DNA from 3 places in the Paenibacillus sp. FSL L8-0436 genome. Region 1 is predicted to be linked to each of the others. Evidence: predicted binding sites of a transcription regulator. Region 1 holds the regulator's gene; each other region holds the start of a gene.

Region 1 (8,187 bases):
GTAATCGCCCATTTCTCCAATTGCTTATCAAGACTTGTCTCGATCATTTCGTAGGAGTATTCCAGTCTTTCCGTGTTTTTCTCTACCAGCATAACATCAAGACCCTTGGCTGCCAGCATTTCAGCAATCCCTTGTCCCATTGTGCCCCCGCCGATGACACCTATTTTTTTAAAATTCATAAAAAAGTCTCCATCCTTTCAGGTATCTATACTTTTGTATTGTACCTTTTCTGTCGTAAAAAATATGTAGCCCGACATATAATAATATCTTAGCATGTCTGAAAAGTAAAAAAAAATAACCGGCATAAAGAATTATGCCGGTAAAAGGACACTGTCACGAAATTGACAACGAAACTGCTCTCCGGAGAGGACTTCTTCCTTCATTAAAATGTCAAGAGAGTAATCAAATACATTTCTTTGCTTCTGGAGCAGGTCCCGGGTACGAACCATGAGCTCATCCAGAATCTTGCTATTTTCCTTCATCAGCTCTTCTGTAGTTACCATTTCCAGGTTGGCGATCCCAAGAGACGTGAGTCCCGACTTCATCATGGTCTCGACAATATTCAGCGCCTGATCGAAATCACCGCGTGAACCTGTGCTGCGGCCCCCATAATACATCTCCTCGGAAGCTGCTCCGCCAAGCGCGATCATAATCTGATTCTCCAGATAATCCTTGGTATACAAATACTGTTCGGTTTGCGGGTTATGACGCACATAACCAAGTGCTTGTCCACGCGGAGTCAAGGTAACTTGGCTGACGCTGCCCGGACGCAGCAGCTCCGCCATAATAGCATGTCCAAGCTCATGGATGGCCACCCGCTGTTTCTCTTCATGATTGGTTTCGCGGTCAGTCTTCTCACCCATCATCACCTTGTCGATCGCCATCGCCAGATGGCGCTGCTCGACTTCAGTCAGATTCTCGCGCAACATATAAATCGCTGCTTCGTTCATGACGCTCTCCAGCTGTGCACCGGAGAAACCGTAGGCTTCCTCGGCGATCTTGTCTAAATTCACCTCAGCATGCAGCGGCTTATTCTTGGCATGCAGATCGAGGATTGATTTGCGGCCCTTCTTGTCAGGCATATCCACCTGGATATGACGGTCAAAGCGGCCGGGACGCAGCAGCGCTGAATCCAGCATCTCCTTGCGGTTTGTTGCCGCAACAAGCAGAATGCGCGGTGTATCATTGTTATAGATCCCGTCCATCTCGGTCAGCAGCTGATTAAGCGTCTGATCGTATTCACGCTGCTGGCCGCCTTCGCGTTTGCCGCCGATAACATCAATTTCATCAATAAAGATAATGGCACTTTGCTTATTCTCTTTCACTGCACGGGTCCGGGCATCCTTGAACAAGTCACGGACACGTCCGGCACCGACACCGACGTACATTTCCACGAATTCACTGCCGGAAGCGGCAACGAACACGGAATTGGTATAATGAGCCGCAGCCTTGGCCATCAGCGTCTTACCGGTTCCCGGAGGGCCTGTAAGCAAGATCCCTTTAAGCGGGCGAATCCCGAACTTGCTGATTTCTTCATGACGGATCAGGAAATCAAGCGCTTCCCGCAACTCCTGCTTCGCGTTATCCTGGCCGCCGATTTCTTCGAAGGTAAGTTTGGAAGGGCCATCCTTCTTACGTTTCTTGTCCCCGCCCGCGTTCACTGTCAACCCGCCGCGCAAATGGGCGATCACCAGGAGTGCACAAACCATACCGGCTGCTATGATTACAGGAATAATGTTAATGCCCACAAAAGCCATAAATATCAGTAGCACCGGAACAAATCCGGCAACAATCTCTTTCCACCACTTAGGCATTGTTCCACACTCCCATCGTTGCCGCTGCACGCGGTAAAATGATGAACTTGCTCTCTTCACCGTTGCTCAGGCTAACATAGACGTTGTTGTCATCAATTTCAGTTGTTGCTGTCACATTCTTGTATTCCTGGAATTGCTCTTTCAATCCATCTAGTTTAGCAGGTATAAGTGTATACTTTTTGCTTTCCATTGCTTCTGCAACTGAGAACATCGCCTTATCCCAATATTCGTCGAGCAGTTTACTGGAGTGCTGATCAACGTCCAGCTTAAGCGCCCGGCCATTAATGGCTGACTTGCCTTCAGTGTTCACGTATTGCACCAGCTCGCGCAATTTCGTGCCAGGTTTCAAATCCAGTTTCAAGGTTACCTCATTGCGGTTAATAGTAATATGTGAATGATTAACACCTTCATAAGCCGATACTATCTTATCAAGCGGCTCATGGACCGCAAATTGACGATAAGCATAAAAGCTGCCAAAGAGCAGTGCAGCAGACAACAGAGATGTTAGCAGTACAGGCACAAGACGCAGTTTCAAGAAACGTCCTCCTCTCAAGTTGACCAAACCTAAATATATGAATTTGCAATAAATAGCGTGTCTAGCGCTCATCCGAGACTGACATGCTCTTAAGCATGTCTAATACAAGTAGAAGTATATCACAGGTGTATATACGATTTCGCACGAAAGTGTGAATATATTTAAAATTTTTGATACTAATTTCTGGGTATTCCCTTCAATCCTTGCTCCTTTATCGGCAAAAAAGACCTGAATGATTAATCCATTCAGGCCCTTTTCTATTCTACTGATGTATTAACTTCTCCTAACGTCGATATTGCTATTTGTATATACTTCGTTATCTACTCCCTATCATCAATAATAGAGAAACCGCGTACACCGTTAACGTTAAATAATCCATGCCCTTCCCCCATCATCAACTAATTATTATCTACTGCTTGTTACATTTTTTACAATTTTCTCGCCTTTCAAGAGTTCAGCCAGTGTGAAATAGCTTGCACCCATGGCGTCCGTTCTGCCCTCCTGGTAAAGCCTCATCATCGTTTTCAAACGTATCTCTCCACCTGTTCAAGGAACATGTACTTTAATCCTCAGAATCAATGTTTCATTCCAATGATCATATAAATTTCACAAAATGTCAGAGTAAAAAAACCGCCTATCGCTCCTACAGTTCCAAAATTCCCCTCCGCTGCTTTTGCCTCTAGGTTGTGCTTTAGTTCAACTTATTAGCAATATTATGCAAAAAAAACGGACAAGCGCTTTCCGCTTTGTCCGCTTTTTATTTGTTACTGCAAGCCTGCCTCTACTTGCTCGGCAAAGTATATCCATCACCGATTGCTGTACCATCCGCAAAACGAAAGAACTTGTAATAATAATGTCCTTCCTGCTTGTAAAAAAGCTGCCAGGCGTATTCTCCATTATATACACCCGGAAGCAGCCGTTTAATATCGATGCCGGGCAGCTGGGAGGCTATGATGGAGCGGATTTGCTTCTCCGAGGTTCCTTTGGCCAGCTCTTCCGCATAAACTCCGTTATCACCGCCGGCCGGCTTGCCGTCCACGGTGAAACGTACCCACACCATCAGATCCGTACCGGCTTTATTTTTTCCCGTCAGCACCCAGTACACCGAATTTTCGTCCCATACCGATTTCTGCGCCTTGGATATCTCAGTAAGTCCCGCCCGGGTCTTGGCAACTTCTTTGGCCGCGTTGCGTTCATTCCATTGGTCCTTCATGATATAGGCATAAAATTGGCTTAGACCGAACAAAATGAGCAGAAACAGAGCGATCCCCAGCAGAAGCCATTTTTTCCTTTTCCTCAAAATGCAGCTTCCTTTCCTTAATATATGAAACGTCATAAAGTCAACTGCGGCGGCAGTCGAATTACCGCTTCAGCAGCCCTTCAAAAGTTTCTTGCGCCTTGCGGCGGATTTCTTCCTCGTCCAGTGTCAGGCACTGACCATGCTTCACAACCTGCTTGCCGTTCACCCAGACATGCTCGACATCCTTGGCGCTGGCCGAATACACGGCGTGGGAGAGCAAGTCGCTATGCGGCAGTAAATGGGGCTGATCGATATCAATTGCAATAAAGTCAGCCTTCATCCCCGCTGCAAGGCGGCCCACCTGGTTCAGGAAGACCGATTCCGCCCCATATTGCGTAGCCATCAGCAGCGCTTCCGGTGCCGGAACTGCGGTAGGATCACCGCTGACTCCCTTATGGATCAATGCTGCAAGCCGCATTTCCTCGAACATATCGAGATTATTGTTGCTTGCCGCCCCGTCCGTACCGAGCGAAACTTTGACTCCGGCTCTCAGCAGCTCAGGCACCCGTGCAACCCCGCTGGCAAGCTTCAGGTTACTTCCCGGGTTATGGGACACACCCACCTTGTGGCGGGCGAGGATTTCGATCTCCTCATCGTTCAGGTGGACACCATGGGCGATTAAGGACGGGCGGGTGAACATCCCCAGCTTCTCCAGGTGCGCTACAGGACGCAGGCCGTAATCAGCGGCATTCTGCTCCACTTCACGCAGCGTTTCCGACATATGCGTATGCATCGGCAGGTCCAGGTCATGTGCCGCCTGCACAAACCGCATGAAAAAGTCCGGAGGACAAGTATACGGGGCATGCGGTGAAATCATGGTTGTAATTCTGCCGTCAGCCTTGCCGTGCCAGTTGCGGGCAAACGCAACAGCTTCCGCAAGCTTCTGATTCTGCACTTCTTCAGGACATAGACCAATAACACCGCGCATCAGCACCGCACGGATGCCGGAGTGCTCGACCACCTCGGCCACCCGGTCCATGTGATCATACATATCCAAAAAGGTGGTTGTGCCGCCTTTCAGCATTTCCAGAACAGATAAGGAAGTGCCCCAGTAGACATCATCTCCGGTAAACTTCTCCTCCATCGGCCACATTTTCTCCTGCAGCCAGGCTTGAAGGACCATATCATCCCCGTAGCCGCGCAGCAGCGACATCGCAGCATGGCCATGGGTATTGACCAGACCCGGCATGAACAGCAGCCGGCTGCCGTCGAGCGTCACTGTGCCTTCTTCAATAACGGGCTTCTCTTCCCCTATGTATGTGATCAAATCATTTTCTATAGTCATATAACCGCTCAGGACCGGCTTCTCGCTTCCGGGAACCAGAAAACGTCCGTTTGCAATTATCATCTTATTGCTGCTCATCTGTAATTCCTTCCTTTCCATCATGTAAATAATACGCCAGACTTTGCAGGTCAGTCGTAAAGTCAGCAGCATGAATCCGGATGGTTGAAGGTGTCTTCAGAATGACCGGTGCAAAATTCAGGATCGCCTCGATGCCCGATTCTACCAGAATATCAGCTACATTCTGTGCTTCGCTGTCCGGTACAGTGATGATCCCGATCCGGATTCCCTGATCACGGATGGTCTGACCCAGCTCTTCCATCGGCTGAACCGTAAGAGAGTTGATCTTTTGTCCAATCTTGGGAGCGTAAGAATCAAATACAGCGGTGATTTTCATAGTATCCTTCAGATAAGCATTGTAATTGGACAAGGCATGACCGAGGTTACCGGCACCTACCAGGGCCACATTGATTTGTTGATCCAGCTTCAGAATGTGACGGATCTTTTCGATGAGATAAGACACGTCATATCCAATGCCTTTTCTGCCGAAATCACCAAAATAGGCCAGATCCTTACGAATCTGCGCCGGATTAAGGTCCAGCTTCTGCCCGAGTTCCTGAGAAGAAACGGTTGAGATTTCACGCTTTTGGAGATCGTTCAGGAAACGCAGGTACACTGGGAGTCTGCGAACGACGGCCTCCGATATTTTATCCGATTTCATGTTTTCTCCTCCTAATTTAGAATTGCACTGACGCGATATCGTATGACAACCACGTGCAGTGCCCGCTCTGCGAACGGGACACAGCCCATGGTACAAAGAGATGGAAAAAATTTATAAACGATGACAGATTAGGAAACGCCGCCCTCTTCAAGCCATTCCGCAATCCGCGGAACCATCTGATCGGTAAGCATGTGCTCCATCTTCGGACCAGGGAGTGAATACAGGAAGTACTTCCCGTAATAAGCTTCGATAACCCTGGTATCATATACAATAACAATTCCCCGGTCCTGCGCTGTGCGAACCAATCGCCCAAAACCCTGTTTGAACCGGATCACTGCTTGTGGAACAGACATTTTCATAAAAGGATTCTTCTTCTGGGCCTGCAGAAGCTCCGCCTTTGCCTCGGCAAGCGGATGATTCGGCGGCTGAAACGGCAGCCTTACAATCGCAAGACAGGTCAGCGCCTCGCCAGGGATGTCGACTCCTTCCCAGAAACTGCTTGTTCCAAGCAATACCGATGCAGAGCTGTCCTGAAAACGCCGGATCAGCTTGCTGCGGCTGCCTCCTTCCACACCCTGGCCCAGAACCGTAATGTCCTGGGAAGCCAAGGCCTCTTTCAGCGGATCATAAACCTGGCGTAGCATTTTGTAGGAGGTGAACAGCACCAGCATCCGCCCCTTGGTCGCCGCCGCCGCTTCAGCCAGCGAATGCACCAGCTTGTCTACAAAACGCGCATCGCCTACGCTGCCCTTAACACTGGGAAAATCGCGCGGGATGACAAGCAGCGCCTGTTCACGGTACTTGAACGGTGAAGGCAGCAGCGCTGTCATGAGACGCCCTTGCTCAGAGGCTTCAGAAAGACCAAGGTTGTCAATCATGAACTGAAAGGACTTGTCGACCGATAACGTGGCAGACGTCAGCACTATGCTCTTCTTCTTGTCGAAGAACAGATCCTTGAGCTGGCTGCTTACATCGACAGGCACGGCGTAGAGCTGAAGCGACTTGCCCCGGTAGTTGCCGCTCCCTTCCATCCAGTACACGATATTATCGTCACTGAGACCCATAAAGAAACGGATTTGTTCCCGGATGGATGCCAAATCCTTGAACAAGCCTCCGATATCGGTCACCAGGCTGTCCGAAGACGACTGACTCTCCGTGTCGCGCATCTCGCTGAGCATTTTGTCACCTCTGCGGATGATGTCGCTCAAGGCTAAGTGCAGCGTATTCTCCAGCGCCGCCAGCTCTTCCCAATCTTTAGGCTTGCTGCCGGGAAGCAGGCGTGTGACCAGCTGGCCGGCTTCACCTGCCGCTGCATCGCTGCGTTCGGGCAATAGGCCGAACAGCTTGTCGCTTAGTGTATCCCAAGTTTCCTTTACGGTAAGCAGGTCAGGATAGATTTTATCGATTACGCTGCTCCACTCCGAAGCCTGCTCACTGCCCGAGGACTGCAGAGTCTGGCGCAGTGCCGGCAGCTGACCGCTGCGGCTGTCTTTATACAGCCTTGTAAGCGTATGAGCTACCGTGAAATACTTCATTTGCATGCCCAGATGCTTGCCGGCCACATCCTCCAAATGATGAGCCTCGTCAATGACAAGATGCTCATAAGCCGGAAGCAGCTGGTGCCCGGCCTTGACGTCTGCGAACAGCTTGGAGTGATTGGTAATGACCACATCGGCAATCCCTGCTTCATATTTGGCCCGGTGGTAGTAGCATTTGCGGAACCACGGACAGGAACGGCCCAGACAGGAATCGGTATCACTGGCTACCGTCTCCCAGAAATCCCCGCCGCGACCGCTCAAATTCAGCTCCTCATCGTCACCCGATTCCGTCTGGGTCAGCCATACGATCATTTGCGCTGCCGTAAGCGCTTCTTCCCGGGGACTTACAAAGTCCTTTTTATTTATTTTATGTTCAAACTTGCGCAGACACAAATAGTGCCCTCTCCCCTTGAATATCGCAGCCTTAAACGGGAAAGGCACAACATTGGTCAGAAGCGGGATATCGCGTTCGCGTAGCTGATCCTGAAGGTTGATGGTATGGGTGCTGACCATAACCTTCTGTCCGGTACGTACGCTCTGATAAATGGCCGGCAGCAGATAACCGAGCGATTTGCCGGTACCCGTGCCCGCCTCGATCAGCAGATGCTTGTCCTCCTGAAGGGCCGTATTCACTTCGCCAATCATGATCTCCTGGGCTTCCCGGCTTTCATATTGCGGAAGCGTATCCTTAAGCCGTTTGGTTACCTCGGCCATATAATCCTCAAAGGATACATTCTCCACAGGATTGCCAACACCTTCTTCTCTTGGAGGCGCCAGCTCAGTCCAGTCGCCTACAGCCAGTGCAAGCTGACGGTAAAAATTCAGCTCTCCTTCCGGCTGGAAGGTCTCCATCTCGCGCTCCCGCAGCAGGCCGTCAAAATACCAGGCCAAATCACTGTCTTCATCGGCAAACAGCTCGTTAAGCCGCTGAATGGTCAGCAGAGGCAAACTATACAGCTCTTCGAGACATTTAAGAAACACAATCGCTGTAGCTTCT
Region 2 (8,187 bases), 1.9 Mb from region 1:
GAAGAGGAAAGGTGAGATGAGATCAGATGAGTGGAGCGAAACTGGATTTGCAGCGGATTGTTGTGATTGGGCGGACCTTTGAGGAATATTTGCGGATGTTCAATTTGCAGCGTGAGGAGCTGGCCGGGCGGAAAATACTCGATTGTCCTGCGGGTGTTTGCTCTTTCACGGCTGCGGCGAATCAGCTCGGCGCTGAAGCCGTCGCCGCTGATATTGCCTACTGCCATTCTGCGGAAGTCCTGATGGAGAAGGGAATCAAGGATATTCAGCACGCTATGCTGCAGCTTGGGAAGGTGCAGCAGAATTTCCTGTGGAATGAGTTTAAATCCATCGAAGAGCTGAAGCAGGCAAGAACCGAAGCGTTAACAGCCAGCACCTTGGACAGACAACAGAATGAGGAGCGTTATATTTCGGCGGTGCTCCCGCAGCTGCCTTTTGCCGATCTAAGTTTTGAGCTTACATTATCCGCGCATCTTCTGTTCATGTATAGTGACCGTCTGGACTATGATTTTCATCTCCAGAGCCTGCAGGAGCTGATGCGAGTGACAAGTGAAGAAATCCGCATCTTCCCGCTGATCGATCTATCCGGCCGCAGATATGAAGAAATGGACCGTTTAATAGAATATATTCACACTCAGGGCTGGAATACAGAAGAGCTTAAAGTCTCCTATGAATTCCAAAAAGGCGCTAACAGCATGCTGCGGATGACGAGGACCAGAGGAATGCAGTCTGCATAGAACGCAACTTGAAAAGCAACCCATGGAACTGCCCGCATTGCTGTGAGGCAAAATTTCATTTCACATCAGTTGAGCGCTATTGCGGTAAAAGTACCCGCTAATTTTAGCTGTAACCCCTTTTTGTCATAATATAGGGAATTGTTACCGCTAACATGGAGATAAACCCCAATGTTCCCTTGTATCATAAAATTAGAGGGCGGGATTCCCGTTAGTTGTTCATTTCTTGGAATAAGGACTATATTAGCGGCAGCATTTCCCGTTAATGAGGGTAGGCATCAAAATGAAGCAAGGGTGCTCCCGCATAACACACATAAACCCCTATCATTGATTGTTCATCAACAATAGAGGTTTATGTTGTAAGCACTATACCCATGTTCTTCTCAGACTCCTTATCCTATCCTTTGTTCTCAGCCGGGTAGAAATCGTCCGAGGCGGCAGTGTATTTGCCTATCCTGACCGTTAAATCTTCTCTAATCATCCTCAGGTAACGATTGGATTGATGATCAACGTTTGAGCTTTAAGAAGCTCATACCATTTCGTTCCGGGATAAATTGAAAGCTTTAATGCCAGGATCAAAGATATAGTCTCAAGCTCAGGGATTACAGCTGCAAAAGATTGCTCACGGAGAGATTTTACCTGTCCGCATTAGCGTTCCTTCTAGCAGTGTATGGTTCCTTGAGTTGATGTCTATATTATAGCCTGATCCCCATAAGCAGTAAAAAGCCGTATCATTTGAATCTGGAACCATTATACATATAACCCTCTTGTAAGCGCTATTATCCTTGCTTATTCTTAGTTTTTTAACTAATATTCCATGGATAATTGCTGCTGCTCTTAATGTATAATTCACTTATGGCGTAGGAGTTAGGAAGAATGGAAGGAGTAGAGCATATATGAAGCTGTTTCAGATGAAGACGGCGCCGTTTGGGATTGAGCGGATGACGGAGTTTGTGCAGGACAATTATGTTTGCGCCGGATATCCCGGCATCGGTGATTTGGAACAGGCAAGCCGCGAAGAAATCGCCAGACGGCTGCATCAGACCTCTGCCTACTACGGGCCGGAACTGGAAAAGGCGCTGGACAGCCTGGACATCTTTGTACATACAATGCAGGACGGAGATTATGTATTGATCTCAGACGGGGAGTGGGCCTACCTTGGTGATCTGGGCGATTATTTCTATGAGGAAGCCTGTGACCATCCCGAAGATGGCCGTTGTCACCGGAGAGGTGTAACCTGGCTGAAGAGCTTGTATAGTGCAGAGCTGAATCCCATGATGGGTGAACTGCTGGCAGATGCCCTGCCAGTCTCGCAGTATATAGGAACACTGCCGCCTGAAAGGCTGGACCTGTGGCTTGCGGATGCGGGTCTTGGAAGCAGTGAGCAAACGAAACACACAGTAAAAGTTGATGAAGAGATAATTGCTGAAGCACTGTCTGTTCTCACGGCTGCGCTGCACAGTGAAGATGCCGAACGGCGGGAGCGGGCGGCTGCGGCCATTCTCCATTATGCGAAATGAAAGCTAAACAGAGGTGAAATTAAAGCGATTTCACTATATAATAGAGTGATGTTGTACGAAGCCTATTAAGTAAGATGCTGCTCTACAAAACTAAGCTGATGCTTCCCAAGCGAGTTTGTACGATGCTAGTCAAGGAAGCAGATGCTCACAAACTTTCAGGAGGTTCCAATGGCAATTCAATATTTTTCCGACGAACGCATCTTTCATCTTCAGAGCAAGGCAACCAGCTACGTGATTCAGTTGCTGCCTACCGGAGTTCCGGCACATGTATATTGGGGCAGAAAAATCCGTTCAACCGGTCTGTCCTCCATCCTACAGCGGGCTGAACGCTGCTCCTTCTCGCCAGCCCCATATCCTGAGGACATGTCTATCTCTTACGACACGATAGCACAGGAGTACCCGGTATATGGTGTGGGTGATTTTCGTCATCCAGCCTACCAGATCCAGGCTGAGAACGGAACTACGGCCTCCGAGGCGCTGTATGACAAACACCGCATTTACCGGGGAAAGCCTGCTCTTGAGGGGCTGCCAGCTACATATACAGAGCATGAAGAGGAAGCTGATACACTGGAGATCGAGCTGCTCGATCCTGTGGCCGGGCTGCGGATTATCCTCAGCCATACCGTATTTAATGAATTGAATGCCATTACCCGTTCTGTGCGGTTTGTCAATGAAGGCAGCCAGTCGCTGAGGCTGCTGCGTGGACTCAGCATGAGCGTGGATTTCCGTGACTCGAATTACGATATGCTTCATTTGTCCGGGTCCTGGGCGAGGGAGCGATATGTGGAACGCAGAGCGCTTGCTTCCGGCATGCAGGGTATCGAGAGCCGCCGGGGAGCGAGCAGCCATGCGCAGAATCCATTTATCGCCCTGCTGTCCAAAGGTGCGGATGAAGACCATGGCGAGGTATATGGCGTCAGCCTGGTTTACAGCGGCGGATTTAGCGCACAGGCTGAGGTTGAGCCGTACAAGACAACCCGCTTATCCATCGGGGTTAATCCTTTCGACTTCAACTGGCTGCTGGAGCAGGGACAGGCATTCCAGACTCCCGAAGCCGTACTGGTCTTCTCGGCGGATGGCATCGGTTCGATGTCACGGACCTATCATAAGCTGTACCGTACCCGGCTGAGCCGCGGCACCCACCGCGACCGTACCCGGCCAGTACTCGTCAATAACTGGGAAGCGACTTATTTCAATTTCACCGCTGACAAGATTGAAGATATCGCCCGTGCCGGCAGCGAGCTTGGACTGGAGCTGTTTGTGCTGGATGACGGCTGGTTCGGTCACCGCAATGATGACCGCAGCTCGCTGGGGGACTGGTTCGTGGACGCGAATAAGCTGCCGGAGGGATTGGATGATCTGGCCAAGCGTGTAAACGGGCTGGGCCTGCAATTTGGCCTCTGGTTCGAACCGGAGATGATTTCTCCGGACAGCGAACTGTACACCCGGCATCCCGATTGGTGCCTGCATGTGCCGGACCGCCGCAGAACAGAAGGACGGATGCAGCTTGTGCTCGATTTCTCCCGTGAGGATGTCTGCCAGGCGATCGGCGACAGGATAGCCGATGTGCTGCGCAGCGCGCCAATCTCCTATGTGAAATGGGATATGAACCGCAATATGACCGAAATTGGCTCCGCGCTGCTGCCGCCGGAAAGACAGCGTGAAACGGCGCACCGTTATATGCTCGGTCTTTATGGAGTGCTTGAACGGATTACCTCGGAGTTTCCGGATGTCCTGTTTGAGAGCTGCTCCGGCGGGGGAGGGCGCTTCGATCCGGGAATGCTCTATTATATGCCGCAGACCTGGACAAGCGATAATACCGATGCGATCAGCAGACTCAAAATCCAGTACGGAACAAGCATCGTCTATCCGCTCAGCTCCATGGGCAGCCATGTCTCGGCCGTGCCGAACCATCAGGTACACCGCAATACTTCTCTTGAACTGCGCGGACATGTCGCGATGTCAGGCAATTTCGGCTATGAGCTGGATCTGACAAAGTTTACGGAAGAAGAGAAGGAAACGGTAAAAGCACAGGTAGCGCTCTACAAGGAGCTGCGGCCGCTGGTGCAGTTCGGGGAGCAGTACAGACTGCTCAGCCCGTTTGAAGGCAACGAGACCGCATGGCTGATTGCAGCTGAAGATAAATCCGAGGCTGTCGTCGTATATGCCCGGACACTGGCTGAGCCTAATGATTCGCTGTATTATCTGCGCCTGAAAGGACTGGATCCCGAAGCGGATTATGAGTGGCTGGAAGGCGGAGGCGTGTACGGAGGAGATCATCTTATGTATGCGGGGCTGCCACTGCCGAATCTGCACGGTGATTTCCAGAGCGTGCTCTGGCGTTTCCGCAGAGTCTAGGATTTAACTGGTTATTATTATCACAAAAAGGCCTTGCCGCGATACTGCGGCAAGGCCTTTTTGCAGGTTGCAAGGGTCCATCTCAGAAGAATTCAACAAACTCATTTACCGGCTTGCGGTAGCCGCGCGGTCTGATCTTGCGTTTGTAGTCTTTGCCGATGGTAATCATCAGAGCCGGCACAAGATGGTCAGGGATATTTAGGGTGGCCTTGATGGCATCGGGATCAAAGCCGATCATCGGGCAGGTATCCCAGCCTTTATCCTTGGCAATCAGCATGAACTGCATGGCGGACAGGGCGGCGTTGCGAATGGCTTCATCACGCTGGAAAGCATCATTTCCTTCATAGGCATCGTTGATGGATTGAATGGTGTTGTCATATTCCTCCTGGCCCATAGCGCCAAGCAATTTCAGTCCGCTGTAAATTTCGGGTGCCTGCTGATAGGCAAGCTTATCTCCGAGCACAATAATAACGGCGGAAGCCGTATGGATTTTATATTGGTCATAAGCACCTCGGCGTATTTCCTCCTTCAGTGCCGGATCGCTGATCACCTTGTAATGTGTATGCTGCAAATTGGAGCTTGAAGGGGCGAGCCGGGTGAGAGAGAACATGTCCTCCAGCTCGTTTTGCGGGATCTTGATCCCTTCCACGAAATTCATAGCTGATCTGCGGGATTGCACCAAATCTGTAAAAGTACTCATGATAAATACCTCCAAATGGTTATAAATTAATAGTTAATAAATATCAATAACTTATGTAAATAAACCTACTTACTAATGGTTACTTACTTAAGATAGCACGGCAATTGGGAATCGTCAATGATGAATTACACTAAATCGTGAAATTAAGTTCAAATAGAAGATAATTAATAAAAACGACAGAAAAGAAGTGATTTTAATCACAAAATAAGGTTATAGAGGCAAAAAGATTGTGACGTTTATTACATAATAGGTGTTATAATAGACGCATGGGTTATTGAATTGACTATTATCAAGCGTTACAAGCTAATGCAGAGGAGAGTCCAACAATGTCAGAAACAATTACGCAAACCACTCCTGAACAGGAAGCACCGAAAGCCTCTTTAACCAAAGAGGATGTTCTGGATCAGCTTTTGAAGCCGGAAGTTCAGGAATCATTAACAACCTTGATAGAACAGCTGCCGCAGCTTACACAGCTTGTAGGTGTATTAACGAAGTCTATGGACTTTGTACAGTCGGTTGCATCCGATGAAGTACTCAAGAATGATACGGTGGGCGCTATTAAAGAAATTGCCGAGCCGGTAGTAGGTTCCGTCAAGAATATGGCGGCTACTGTGATCGAGGCGAAAGACCGGGCAAATGAAAGCAGCGAGACGATCAGCGTGTTCGGAATGATGAAGATGATTAAGGATCCGCAGGTTCAGAAGCTTCTCCGTTTTATGAATGCTTACCTGCAAGTCAGCGGCGAACGCAGCCAGCAGAAATAATTAATTCTAATCTCATACGTAAGGACGGAGGAAACATCATATGTCAAAACATATTGTTATTCTAGGAGCAGGTTACGGCGGATTGCTGAGTGCCTTGACAGTGCGCAAATATATGAGCAAGGCTGAGGCAAAGATCACAGTTGTCAACCAGTATCCAACCCACCAGATTATTACCGAATTGCATCGTCTTGCCGCAGGCAGCGTGGAAGAGAAAGCTGTTGCTATGCCGCTGGCGAAGCTTTTTGCCGGTAAAGACATTGATCTTAAAATTGCCAAAGTAAAATCCTTCTCCGTTGAAAGCAAACAAATTTCGCTCTCGGATGGCACGAATCTTACTTACGACGCCCTTGTTGCGGGCCTTGGCAGCACGACGGCTTATTTTGGAATTCCGGGACTTGAACAATACAGCATGGTATTGAAATCGGCTGCCGACGCCAATAAAATTCATGGGCATATCGAAGACCGGATCCGTGAGTACGCAAAAACCGGCAATGAAGCTGACGCGACGATTCTAATCGGCGGTGGCGGATTGACGGGTGTTGAGCTTGTAGGTGAAATTGCCGACGTGCTGCCGAAGCTCACCAAACGTTATGGGGTGGATCCAAAAGCGATCAAGCTGCTGCTCGTGGAAGCAGGTCCGAAGATTCTCCCGGTACTGCCCGATCACCTGATCGAACGCGCTACATCAAGTCTTGCTGCACGCGGCGTACAATTCCTGACTGGTCTAGCCGTTACCAATGTGGAGGGCAACACCATTGATCTGAAGGATAGTCAGAAAATTGTGGCCAACACGTTCGTATGGACCGGCGGTGTACAAGGAAATCCGCTGATCGGTGAATCCGGTCTTGAAGTTAACCGTGGACGTGCAACGGTAAATGAATTCCTGCAATCCACATCGCATCCTGATGTATTTGTTGCCGGTGACAGTGCCGTTGTATTTGCTCCGGACGGCCGTCCTTATCCGCCGACTGCACAAATCGCCTGGCAGATGGGTGAGCTGATCGGCTATAATCTGTATGCTTATCTGAACAATAAATCGTTGGATACCTTTAGCCCGGTCAATTCGGGCACACTCGCCAGCCTGGGCCGTAAAGACGGGGTTGCTATTATCGGCGGCAACTCAACGCCATTGAAGGGCTTGCCTGCAACGATGATGAAAGAAGCAAGCAACATCCGTTATTTGACGCATATCAAAGGTTTGTTCAGTCTGGCGTATTAATTTTAATTAGCCAGCTTTGCTGGAAGCCAGTTCATAGGATCCCCTTTTAGTTACCCGAAAACACCTGGTTTTTTCTTGAGGTGCGGGTGCTGGAAGGGGTTTTTTTTCTGTGCTGAATTGCATAGTTAATAACTGGAAATTAATTTAAACTAAATTTGTTTTGGGATGTATATTGAATACGTGTGGTAACAGGAGGCCGGTATGATGCTGTTTTATAGATACACACGAAAAAGCGCACCGGCGGTTATTTTCATCTCCGGCTTGGGAGACGGGGGTGATTCCTGGAGTGGGGTACAGGATCGGATAGCGGCGTTAACGACAACCCTCTCCTATGACAGGGCCGGAATCGGTGCAAGCACAGCAGCATCGGGTCCCCGTACTTGTGATGATCTGGTTCAGGAACTGCATAGGTTACTGTCCAAGCTGGCAGTGGAGCCGCCGTATATCTTGGTAGGACATTCTTTTGGCGGATTGGTCGCCAGACAGTTTGCCGCAAAATTTCGCTCCCGCACAGCGGGACTTGTTCTGGTGGATGGCGTACCGGAGTATAAGGAGCTTGCTTATGAGGAGGTTCTGCCCGTGCATTTGATCCCGGCGAACAGGGCTTATCTGGAGAATCCCCTGCTGAACAGCGAGAATATTGACAAGCTGGCGAGTTATAGGCAGATAGCTGAAACTGAGCTCCAATGGCCGGGTACTCACCCGATGTCGATTATTACAAGAGGGCTCCCTGATGAAGGAGAAGGAGATTGGCCGTCGACTGCAATCCTCGAGCTGGAGCAGAAGCTGCAGAGGGGATTCCTGCGGTGGTCTGCGGCTGGCCGCCAGAGGATCGCGGGAGGCAGCGGGCACTATATTCACCATGATGAGCCGGAGATTGTCATTGAAGAGA
Region 3 (8,187 bases), 280 kb from region 1:
TCTGATTATGATCTTTACCATGCTGTATCCCATCCTGATGACGATGTTCAACGGCCTGAAATCCAATCAGGAGGTCAACTCGTTCCCGCCGCATTTTTTCCCCCAGGAATGGCATTTCGCCAACCTGAAAGATGCGCTGGATTACATTGACCTGCTGAAATTCCTCAGGAACACGATTTATATTTTTGTCGGGAATATGATTATGACCCTGGTCGTGCTCGGTCTTGCTTCTTTCAGTATTTCGCGGATGAATGTGCCGTTCAAGAGAGTTTTCTATTTCTTCTTCCTGATGACGCTGTTTATCCCGGCGACCAGCTATATGATCCCGAACTTTGTCAATCTAAAGGAACTCGGACTCTTGAACCAGTATGCAGCTTTCTGGCTTCCTGCCGGAGCGAATACGTTTTATTTCCTGCTCCTGAAGAACTTTTTTGACGGACTCCATCCTGAGATTTTTGAAGCTGCGCGGATTGACGGTGCCTCGGAACCGCGAAGTTTCTTCTCAATCGCCGTACCACTGTCCATTCCAATCTTCGCCACACTGGCGATCTTTATCTTCTCGACAGCCTGGAATGACTGGTTCTGGCCATCGCTTGTCATGCATAGTGAGGACAAATATACACTTGCGACATCGATCTATAAATATGTGATCAACGTCAAGGCGCTCAATACCAATATCAAGTTCGCTATTCTTTTTCTAGTCTCGCTGCCGCCAATTTTGGTCTTTCTGATTTTCCAGAGATTCATTATGCGCGGGGTGGCGCTGTCAGCGGTTAAGGGCTGAATCAGAATATGACTTCTTTTATGCAGAGATCGTAAACATGCACACATAAGGAATATAAATACACCTCGTTTGTAAGCGATTTCTCTTTTATGATGATTTTGTTAGCTAATTATGAATTGAAAAGGGGAGTTTCAATGCGTAAATATTCCAGCGTATTAGCCTGTCTCCTTGTGACCGGCTCGTTGTTATCTGCCTGCGGCGGCAACAATAACAACAACGGAAATGCACAGGGGAATAAGGGAGGGGACGCTTCACCGGCAGCTACCACTGAGACAGCGGATAAAACTGCTGCTCCAACGGATGCGCCCGCGGGTGATATCACTCAGAGAAAAGTAACGATCAAAATTCACTATCCTACGCCTGACTTGACAGAAATGAGGGCACAGGAAGATGACCGGATCAAACGCTTCCAAGCAGAGTATCCGAATGTGGAGATCGTTAAAGACGACTGGCAGTACAACGTAAGTGAAATCGGCGTGAAGATGGCTGCGAATGAAGCGCCGACCTTCTTCAACACTTATGCTACAGAAGCCAAATTCCTGATTGAAAAAGGCTGGGTTGCCGATATTACTGATCTTTGGAACAAATATGAATACAAGGATCAGATCAATCCGGTGCTGCAGAACCAGTTCATAATTGACGGTAAAGTCTACGGGGTCACACAAAAGGGTTATGTTACCACGACAATGATCAATAAAAAAATGCTGGATGACAAAGGTGTAGCGGTGCCTGCAATGGATTGGACCTGGGATGATATGCTGAATACAGCCAAAGGTGTAGCAGATGCCAAAAAAGGAATTTCCGGTATCGCACCTATGGGTAAAGGCAATGAAGCAGGCTGGAACTGGACCAACTTCCTGTTCGAAGCGGGCGGAGAAATTCAAAAAGTTGAAGGAGGCAAGGTTGTTGCAACCTTCAATTCTGATGCAGGTGTGAAAGCGCTGGACTTCTACAAGAAGCTGAGATGGGAAGCGGAGGCAATTCCTCAGGATTGGGCACTTGGCTGGGGTGATGCTGTAGGTGCATTCCAACAAGGACGTACGGCCATGGTAATGGCGGGTTCCGACGGAGTTATTGAGCAAGCGCTGAATCAAGGCGGATTGAAGCCTGCAGATGTGCTGACCTATCCGATGCCAGCTTTTGAAAAAGGCGGCAAGCATACCGGAGTACTTGGCGGAGACTATCTGGTCATCAATCCTAACGCTACAAAAGACGAGCAGGAGATGGCGTTCCGTTACATTACCTTTGATTATTTCTCCGATAAAGGCCTCGATGCGCTCGACGCTATTCTGCAGCAGCGTAAAGCGGACGGCAAATACTTCATCCCGCCGCTTCTGGACTACTATGCTGCAGATTCCGAGTTCGGCAAGAAGACCAAAGCGGTATATGACAAGTATTCCGATATCGTGTACCAGTATAACCCGGATATTATGGCCCTCTTGGACGGCAAACCGGAAGCACAATACAATACTCAAGATTATTATGCAACCCTGTCTAATGTGATTCAGGAGCTGTTCTCCAAAAAAGGAACCGACTCCAAAGCACAATTAGATGCTGCTGCCAAAACTGTGCAGGAGAAATTCTTTGATACTATTAAAGTAGAGTAGGAAGTTTTAAAATGGTAATTTATATAAATGAATTGTAAAAAGCGGAAGAGGCAGGGGACATTGTTCCCTTGTCTTTTTGCTGTAAATAGTTCTCCAAAGGTTAGGTGAGGGAAGAGGAAATCAAGGATAAGGCGGAGGAATGAGGCAAAGAAATATAGATGTAATTACCAAAAAATAGAAAAATAATGCTTTGTGGAGCCCTGTAACAGGTTCATACGGTGAGAGTCCTTATTTTGCTGTTCGCAGATTGGACAAATATAAGTGAATTTTACCATATAAACTGGAAATAATGCCTGAATATGATTGAATGAAAGCGCTTTGAAAACAAATCAAAAAAAACTTTATACTTTGTGAAAGATTTCACTTTTAATATTGAAGAGGATGTGATAAGATAAATGTGTAGAGAAAAACAACCTAAAAATTGACAGGAGGACGAGGGAGATGGCAGTTAAAAACGAAGTCGCCGCCCAAGTGAAACAAACCACCGCTGAAGAATATATTCAGATTTTGGTGGATAAAGCAAAGAAAGCTCAAGAAGCCTATATGGCGCTGGATCAAGAGCAAGTTAACACAATCGTTCATGCAATGGCATTGGCTGGGCTCGACAAGCATATGTACCTGGCAAAATTGGCTGTAGAAGAAACAGGACGCGGAGTATACGAAGACAAAATTACGAAGAACATCTTCTCAACTGAATATATCTGGCACGGAATTAAATACGACAAAACAGTAGGCGTCGTTGAAGATAATAAATATGACAGCTTCCAAAAAATTGCCGAGCCGGTCGGAATCGTAATGGGTATCACACCGGTAACCAACCCAACATCCACCACGATGTTTAAAGCGCTGATTGCCGCTAAGACACGTAATCCTATTATATTCGGTTTCCATCCATCAGCGCAAGAGTGTAGTGCCGCAGCAGCAAGAATTCTTCATGATGCAGCTGTGAAAGCAGGCGCTCCTGAGAACTGTATCCAATGGATTGAGCTTCCGACAATGGACAAAACAAACGCATTGATGAACAATCCGGACGTCGCTCTTATCCTGGCAACAGGCGGATCTGCAATGGTTAAAGCGGCATACAGCTGCGGTAAACCGGCTCTCGGCGTAGGCCCTGGTAACGTACCTGCCTTCATTGAGAAAAGTGCGGATATCGACCAAGCGGTTACTGACATTATTCTTTCCAAGACTTTTGACAATGGTATGATTTGCGCTTCCGAGCAGGCTGTTATTATTGAAGAAGCAATTTTTGACCAAGTGAAAAAGAAAATGATCGCAAATGGCTGCTACTTTGTGAATAAAGAAGAAGCTGCTAAGCTGACCAACGGCGCAATGAATGTAGAAAAATGTGCGGTTAACCCGGCAATCGTAGGTCAATCCGCTGTGAAGATCGCTGAAATGTGCGGTATCCAGGTTCCTGCCGGAACGAAGATTTTGGTAGCTGAACTCGAAGGCGTAGGCACCAAGTACCCGCTGTCCGCTGAGAAACTTAGCCCGGTTCTGGCTTGCTACAAGGTTAAGAATGCTGACCAAGGGATTGAACGCGCAGCTCAAGTCGTCGAATTCGGCGGCATGGGACACAGCTCGGCTATCCATTCCAACAATGAAGAAGTTATCATGAAGTTCTCGAACCGTCTGCAAACTGGACGTATTCTTGTTAACTCACCTTCAACACATGGCGCCATCGGCGACATTTACAATACTAATATTGCTTCGTTGACTCTGGGCTGCGGATCTTATGGACGCAACTCGGTATCGCAAAACGTAACTGCCATCAATCTGATCAATGTGAAAAGGGTGAACCGTCGTACCGTGAATATGCAATGGTTTAAGGTGCCTGATAAGATTTATTTCGAAAAGGGAGCCACTCAATACCTGGCCAAAATGCCTGATATTACCCGCGTAGCAATTATCACTGACCCTATGATGGTTAAACTGGGTTATGTAGAAAGAGTAGAGCACTACCTGCGTCAACGCCAGACCCCTGTGGCGATCGAAGTGTTCTCGGAAGTTGAACCGGATCCATCGACAACTACCGTGGAAAAAGGTACAGCTATGATGAACAGATTCCAACCGGACTGCATCATCGCACTCGGCGGCGGTTCCCCAATGGATGCTGCAAAAGGAATGTGGCTGTTCTATGAACACCCAGATGCTGACTTTAACGGTTTGAAACAAAAGTTCATGGATATCCGCAAACGGGTATACAAATTCCCTAAGCTCGGCAACAAAGCGAAATTTGTAGCTATTCCAACAACATCGGGTACAGGTTCGGAAGTAACCTCGTTCGCGGTTATTACTGACAAAACTACTGCAAATAATACTAAATATCCGCTTGCAGACTATGAGCTGACTCCGGATGTAGCGATCATCGACCCTGAGTTTGTATATAGCTTGCCTAAGACTGCTGTTGCTGATACAGGTATGGACGTATTGACACATGCGATTGAAGCTTATGTTTCTGTTATGGCAAGTGACTACACCGATGGTCTGGCTATCAAAGCTATCCAGCTGGTATTCCAATACCTGGAGAAATCCGCACTTGAAGGCGACAAACTTGCCCGCGAAAAAATGCACAACGCATCGACGCTGGCTGGTATGGCATTTGCCAATGCATTCCTGGGCATCAACCACAGCTTGGCGCACAAATGGGGCGGTCAATACCACACGGCTCATGGACGTACCAATGCCATCCTGATGCCGCACGTTATCCGTTACAATGCCAAGAAACCAACGAAGTTTGCTTCGTTCCCTAAGTATTCGCACTTTGTAGCTGACGAACGTTATGCTGAAATCGCCCGTATTCTGGGATTGCCTGCACGCACTACCGAAGAAGGTGTAACCAGCCTGATCAATGCAATCCGCGACATGAACAAAAAATTGGGCATTGAAGAGTCGTTCCAACAACTCGGCTTTGATCCTAAGGATTTCGAATCCCGCGTAGACTATCTGGCTGACCGTGCATTTGAAGACCAATGTACTACTGCCAACCCTAAACTGCCGCTGGTTACTGAACTTGCTGATGTATACCGCAACGCATTCTACGGAAGATTCGACAACTAATTGGTGATTTCTTAGCAAAGAATAAGGTTACAGGTTAATATGGAAGGGGATGGTAGTGACAAATATCACCGGAAAGGTGATATTTGTCACAGTCCTTTTTCAGAAAATAAACTAAAATGTTTATATAAAGAACGGTCCCAGTTATGAAGACGCGATTGTGAATTTAATTACAACCATATCTTTGGGATCACGAGACACGGGATTAACCTTCAAGCCCGCGATCTCTACAAATATAATAAATATAAATGGAGGGATTTAGTATGTCGGTGATTGAAAAAGATGTACAAGAAGTGAAGTCGAGTTGGAGAAGTTTTACAAAAGGTAAATGGGCCAGAAAAGTCGACGTTAACGAATTTATTTCCAAGAACATCAAGCCTTATGAAGGAAACGAAGATTTCCTCGTAGGTCCTACCAGCAACACTACTGAACTGTGGAAGATTATCTCCCAGCTGAGCAAGGAAGAAAGAGAAAGAGGCGGCGTATGGGACGTTTCCCTGGATACTGTCTCCACCATCACTTCCCACAAGCCAGGCTACATCGACAAGGACAAGGAACAAATTGTAGGCGTACAGACTGATGCTCCTTTCAGACGTTCTATTCAACCGTTCGGCGGTATTAAGATGATGATCGATGCCACCAAAGCTTATGGCTTCGAGCTTCCGAACAACATTGTCGAAATGTTTACGAATATCCGCAAAACGCATAACCAAGGCGTGTTTGATGCATATACACCTGACATGAGAGCAGTACGTAAATCCGGCGTTATTACAGGTCTTCCTGATGCTTACGGCCGCGGACGTATTATCGGTGACTACCGCCGTATTGCTCTATACGGTATTGACTTCCTGATCAAAGACAAGAAACAACAACAAACCGAGCTTGAAGTTGATTCCATGACTGAAGAAGTAATCCGGTTGCGCGAAGAGCTGTCGGAACAAATCCGCGCTCTGGGCGAGCTGAAAGAAATGGCTGCCGCTCACGGACTTGATATTTCCAAACCGGCGAACAACTTCAAAGAAGCTACTCAATGGGTATACTTCGGTTATCTGGCAGCAGTAAAAGAACAAAACGGTGCTGCAATGTCCCTGGGACGTGTATCCTCCTTCCTCGACATCTATGCACAGCGCGATTTTGAAGAAGGTACACTTACTGAAGAACAAGCACAAGAAATCGTTGACCATTTCGTAATGAAACTGCGTATTGTGAAATTCCTGCGTACGCCTGACTATAATGAACTGTTCTCCGGCGACCCTACTTGGGTAACGGAATCCATCGGTGGTATGGCTGAAGACGGAACAACACGCGTAACTAAGAACAGCTTCCGCTTCTTGCATACCCTGTACAACCTGGGACCTGCTCCAGAGCCTAACTTGACGGTTCTGTGGTCCGAAAGACTGCCTGAAGGCTTTAAAAAATATTGTGCCAAGGTTTCCATCGAAACCAGCGCTATCCAATATGAGAATGACGATGTAATGCGTCCATATTGGGGTGAAGATTACGCAATTGCTTGCTGCGTATCCCCAATGCGCATCGGTAAACAAATGCAGTTCTTCGGCGCCCGCGCCAACCTGGCGAAAGCTTTGCTGTACGCGATCAATGGTGGTGTAGACGAGAAATCAGGCGTACAAGTTGGACCTGAATTCCCTGCGATCACTTCCGAATATCTGGATTACAACGAAGTAATGAAACGCTTCAAACCGATGATGGAGTGGCTGGCTAAGACTTATGTCAACACCCTGAACATCATTCACTACATGCATGACAAATATTCCTACGAACGCATCGAAATGGCGCTGCATGACCGTGACATTCTGCGTACGATGGCTTGCGGTATCGCCGGCCTGTCCGTTGCTGCTGACTCCCTGAGCGCAATTAAATTCGCTAAGGTTAAACCGATCCGCAACGAACAAGGCATCGCCATCGACTTCGAAACCGAAGGAGAATTCCCTTGCTACGGCAACAACGACGATGCTGTTGACAACATCGCGGTTGAACTGGTTGAAACCTTCATGTCGATGATCCGCAAACACAAAACTTACCGTGACGCTATGCCGACTCAATCGGTATTGACTATCACTTCGAACGTAGTTTATGGTAAGAAGACTGGTACTACTCCTGACGGACGTAAGAAAGGTGAACCGTTCGCTCCAGGTGCTAACCCAATGCACGGACGCGACAAGAAAGGCGCACTGGCTTCCTTGAACTCTGTTGCCAAACTGCCGTATTCCGAGGCACAAGACGGTATTTCCAACACGTTCTCCATCGTTCCTAAGGCGCTGGGTAAAGACGAAGAGTCCCGTAAGTCCAACCTGGTATTCATGATGGACGGATACTTCCACAACAACGCTCAGCACTTGAACGTTAATGTGTTTAACCGTGAACAACTGATCGACGCTATGGATCATCCGGAGAACTATCCTCAATTGACCATTCGTGTATCCGGCTATGCTGTTAACTTCATCAAACTGACCCGTGAACAACAGTTGGATGTTATCAACCGTACATTCCACGGTACAATGTAATTAAATTAACTGTGTAATACAGTTCTTGTATAAGATGTAATAGCAGTGAGGTGATACCGCCCTTGATTCAGGGGGCGGTAAAATCTTGCTAAAAATTAATTAAAATTTTAAGTTCTTTTCGAAAGGAAGTCATCATATGGCTAATGGACATATACATTCCTTAGAAACGTTCGGGACCGTAGACGGGCCTGGTATCCGTTTTGTTCTATTT

Evidence for each region. The regulator Rex, encoded in region 1, represses fermentation and respiration genes when NADH is low (regulators of the CRP and FNR family bind a similar motif). The targets are predictions, from matches to a motif close to TTGTGAAATATTTCACAA.
Region 2: a site for Rex is predicted at 5,540-5,557, ahead of NSS79_RS13370 (DUF1641 domain-containing protein). Genes of this name have one in related genera too.
Region 3: a site for Rex is predicted at 2,740-2,757, ahead of adhE (bifunctional acetaldehyde-CoA/alcohol dehydrogenase). Genes of this name have one in related genera too.

The regions. Positions count from the first base shown of each region.
Region 1 is NZ_CP151955.1:4,860,700-4,868,886, forward strand. It holds gene NSS79_RS22325 (3-hydroxyacyl-CoA dehydrogenase NAD-binding domain-containing protein) at 1-179, opposite strand, end outside; gene NSS79_RS22330 (AAA family ATPase) at 312-1,814, opposite strand; gene NSS79_RS22335 (hypothetical protein) at 1,807-2,349, opposite strand; gene NSS79_RS22340 (DUF5590 domain-containing protein) at 3,131-3,649, opposite strand; gene NSS79_RS22345 (amidohydrolase) at 3,711-5,012, opposite strand; gene NSS79_RS22350 (redox-sensing transcriptional repressor Rex) at 4,999-5,691, opposite strand; gene dinG (ATP-dependent DNA helicase DinG) at 5,781-8,187, opposite strand, start outside.
Region 2 is NZ_CP151955.1:2,932,998-2,941,184, forward strand. It holds gene NSS79_RS13350 (SAM-dependent methyltransferase) at 27-737, shown strand; gene NSS79_RS13355 (hypothetical protein) at 1,631-2,254, shown strand; gene NSS79_RS13360 (alpha-galactosidase) at 2,423-4,612, shown strand; gene NSS79_RS13365 (nitroreductase family protein) at 4,695-5,312, opposite strand; gene NSS79_RS13370 (DUF1641 domain-containing protein) at 5,639-6,076, shown strand; gene NSS79_RS13375 (NAD(P)/FAD-dependent oxidoreductase) at 6,117-7,295, shown strand; gene NSS79_RS13380 (alpha/beta hydrolase) at 7,497-8,187, shown strand, end outside.
Region 3 is NZ_CP151955.1:5,138,745-5,146,931, reverse strand. It holds gene NSS79_RS23700 (carbohydrate ABC transporter permease) at 1-784, shown strand, start outside; gene NSS79_RS23695 (extracellular solute-binding protein) at 919-2,391, shown strand; gene adhE (bifunctional acetaldehyde-CoA/alcohol dehydrogenase) at 2,833-5,454, shown strand; gene pflB (formate C-acetyltransferase) at 5,715-7,976, shown strand; gene pflA (pyruvate formate-lyase-activating protein) at 8,113-8,187, shown strand, end outside.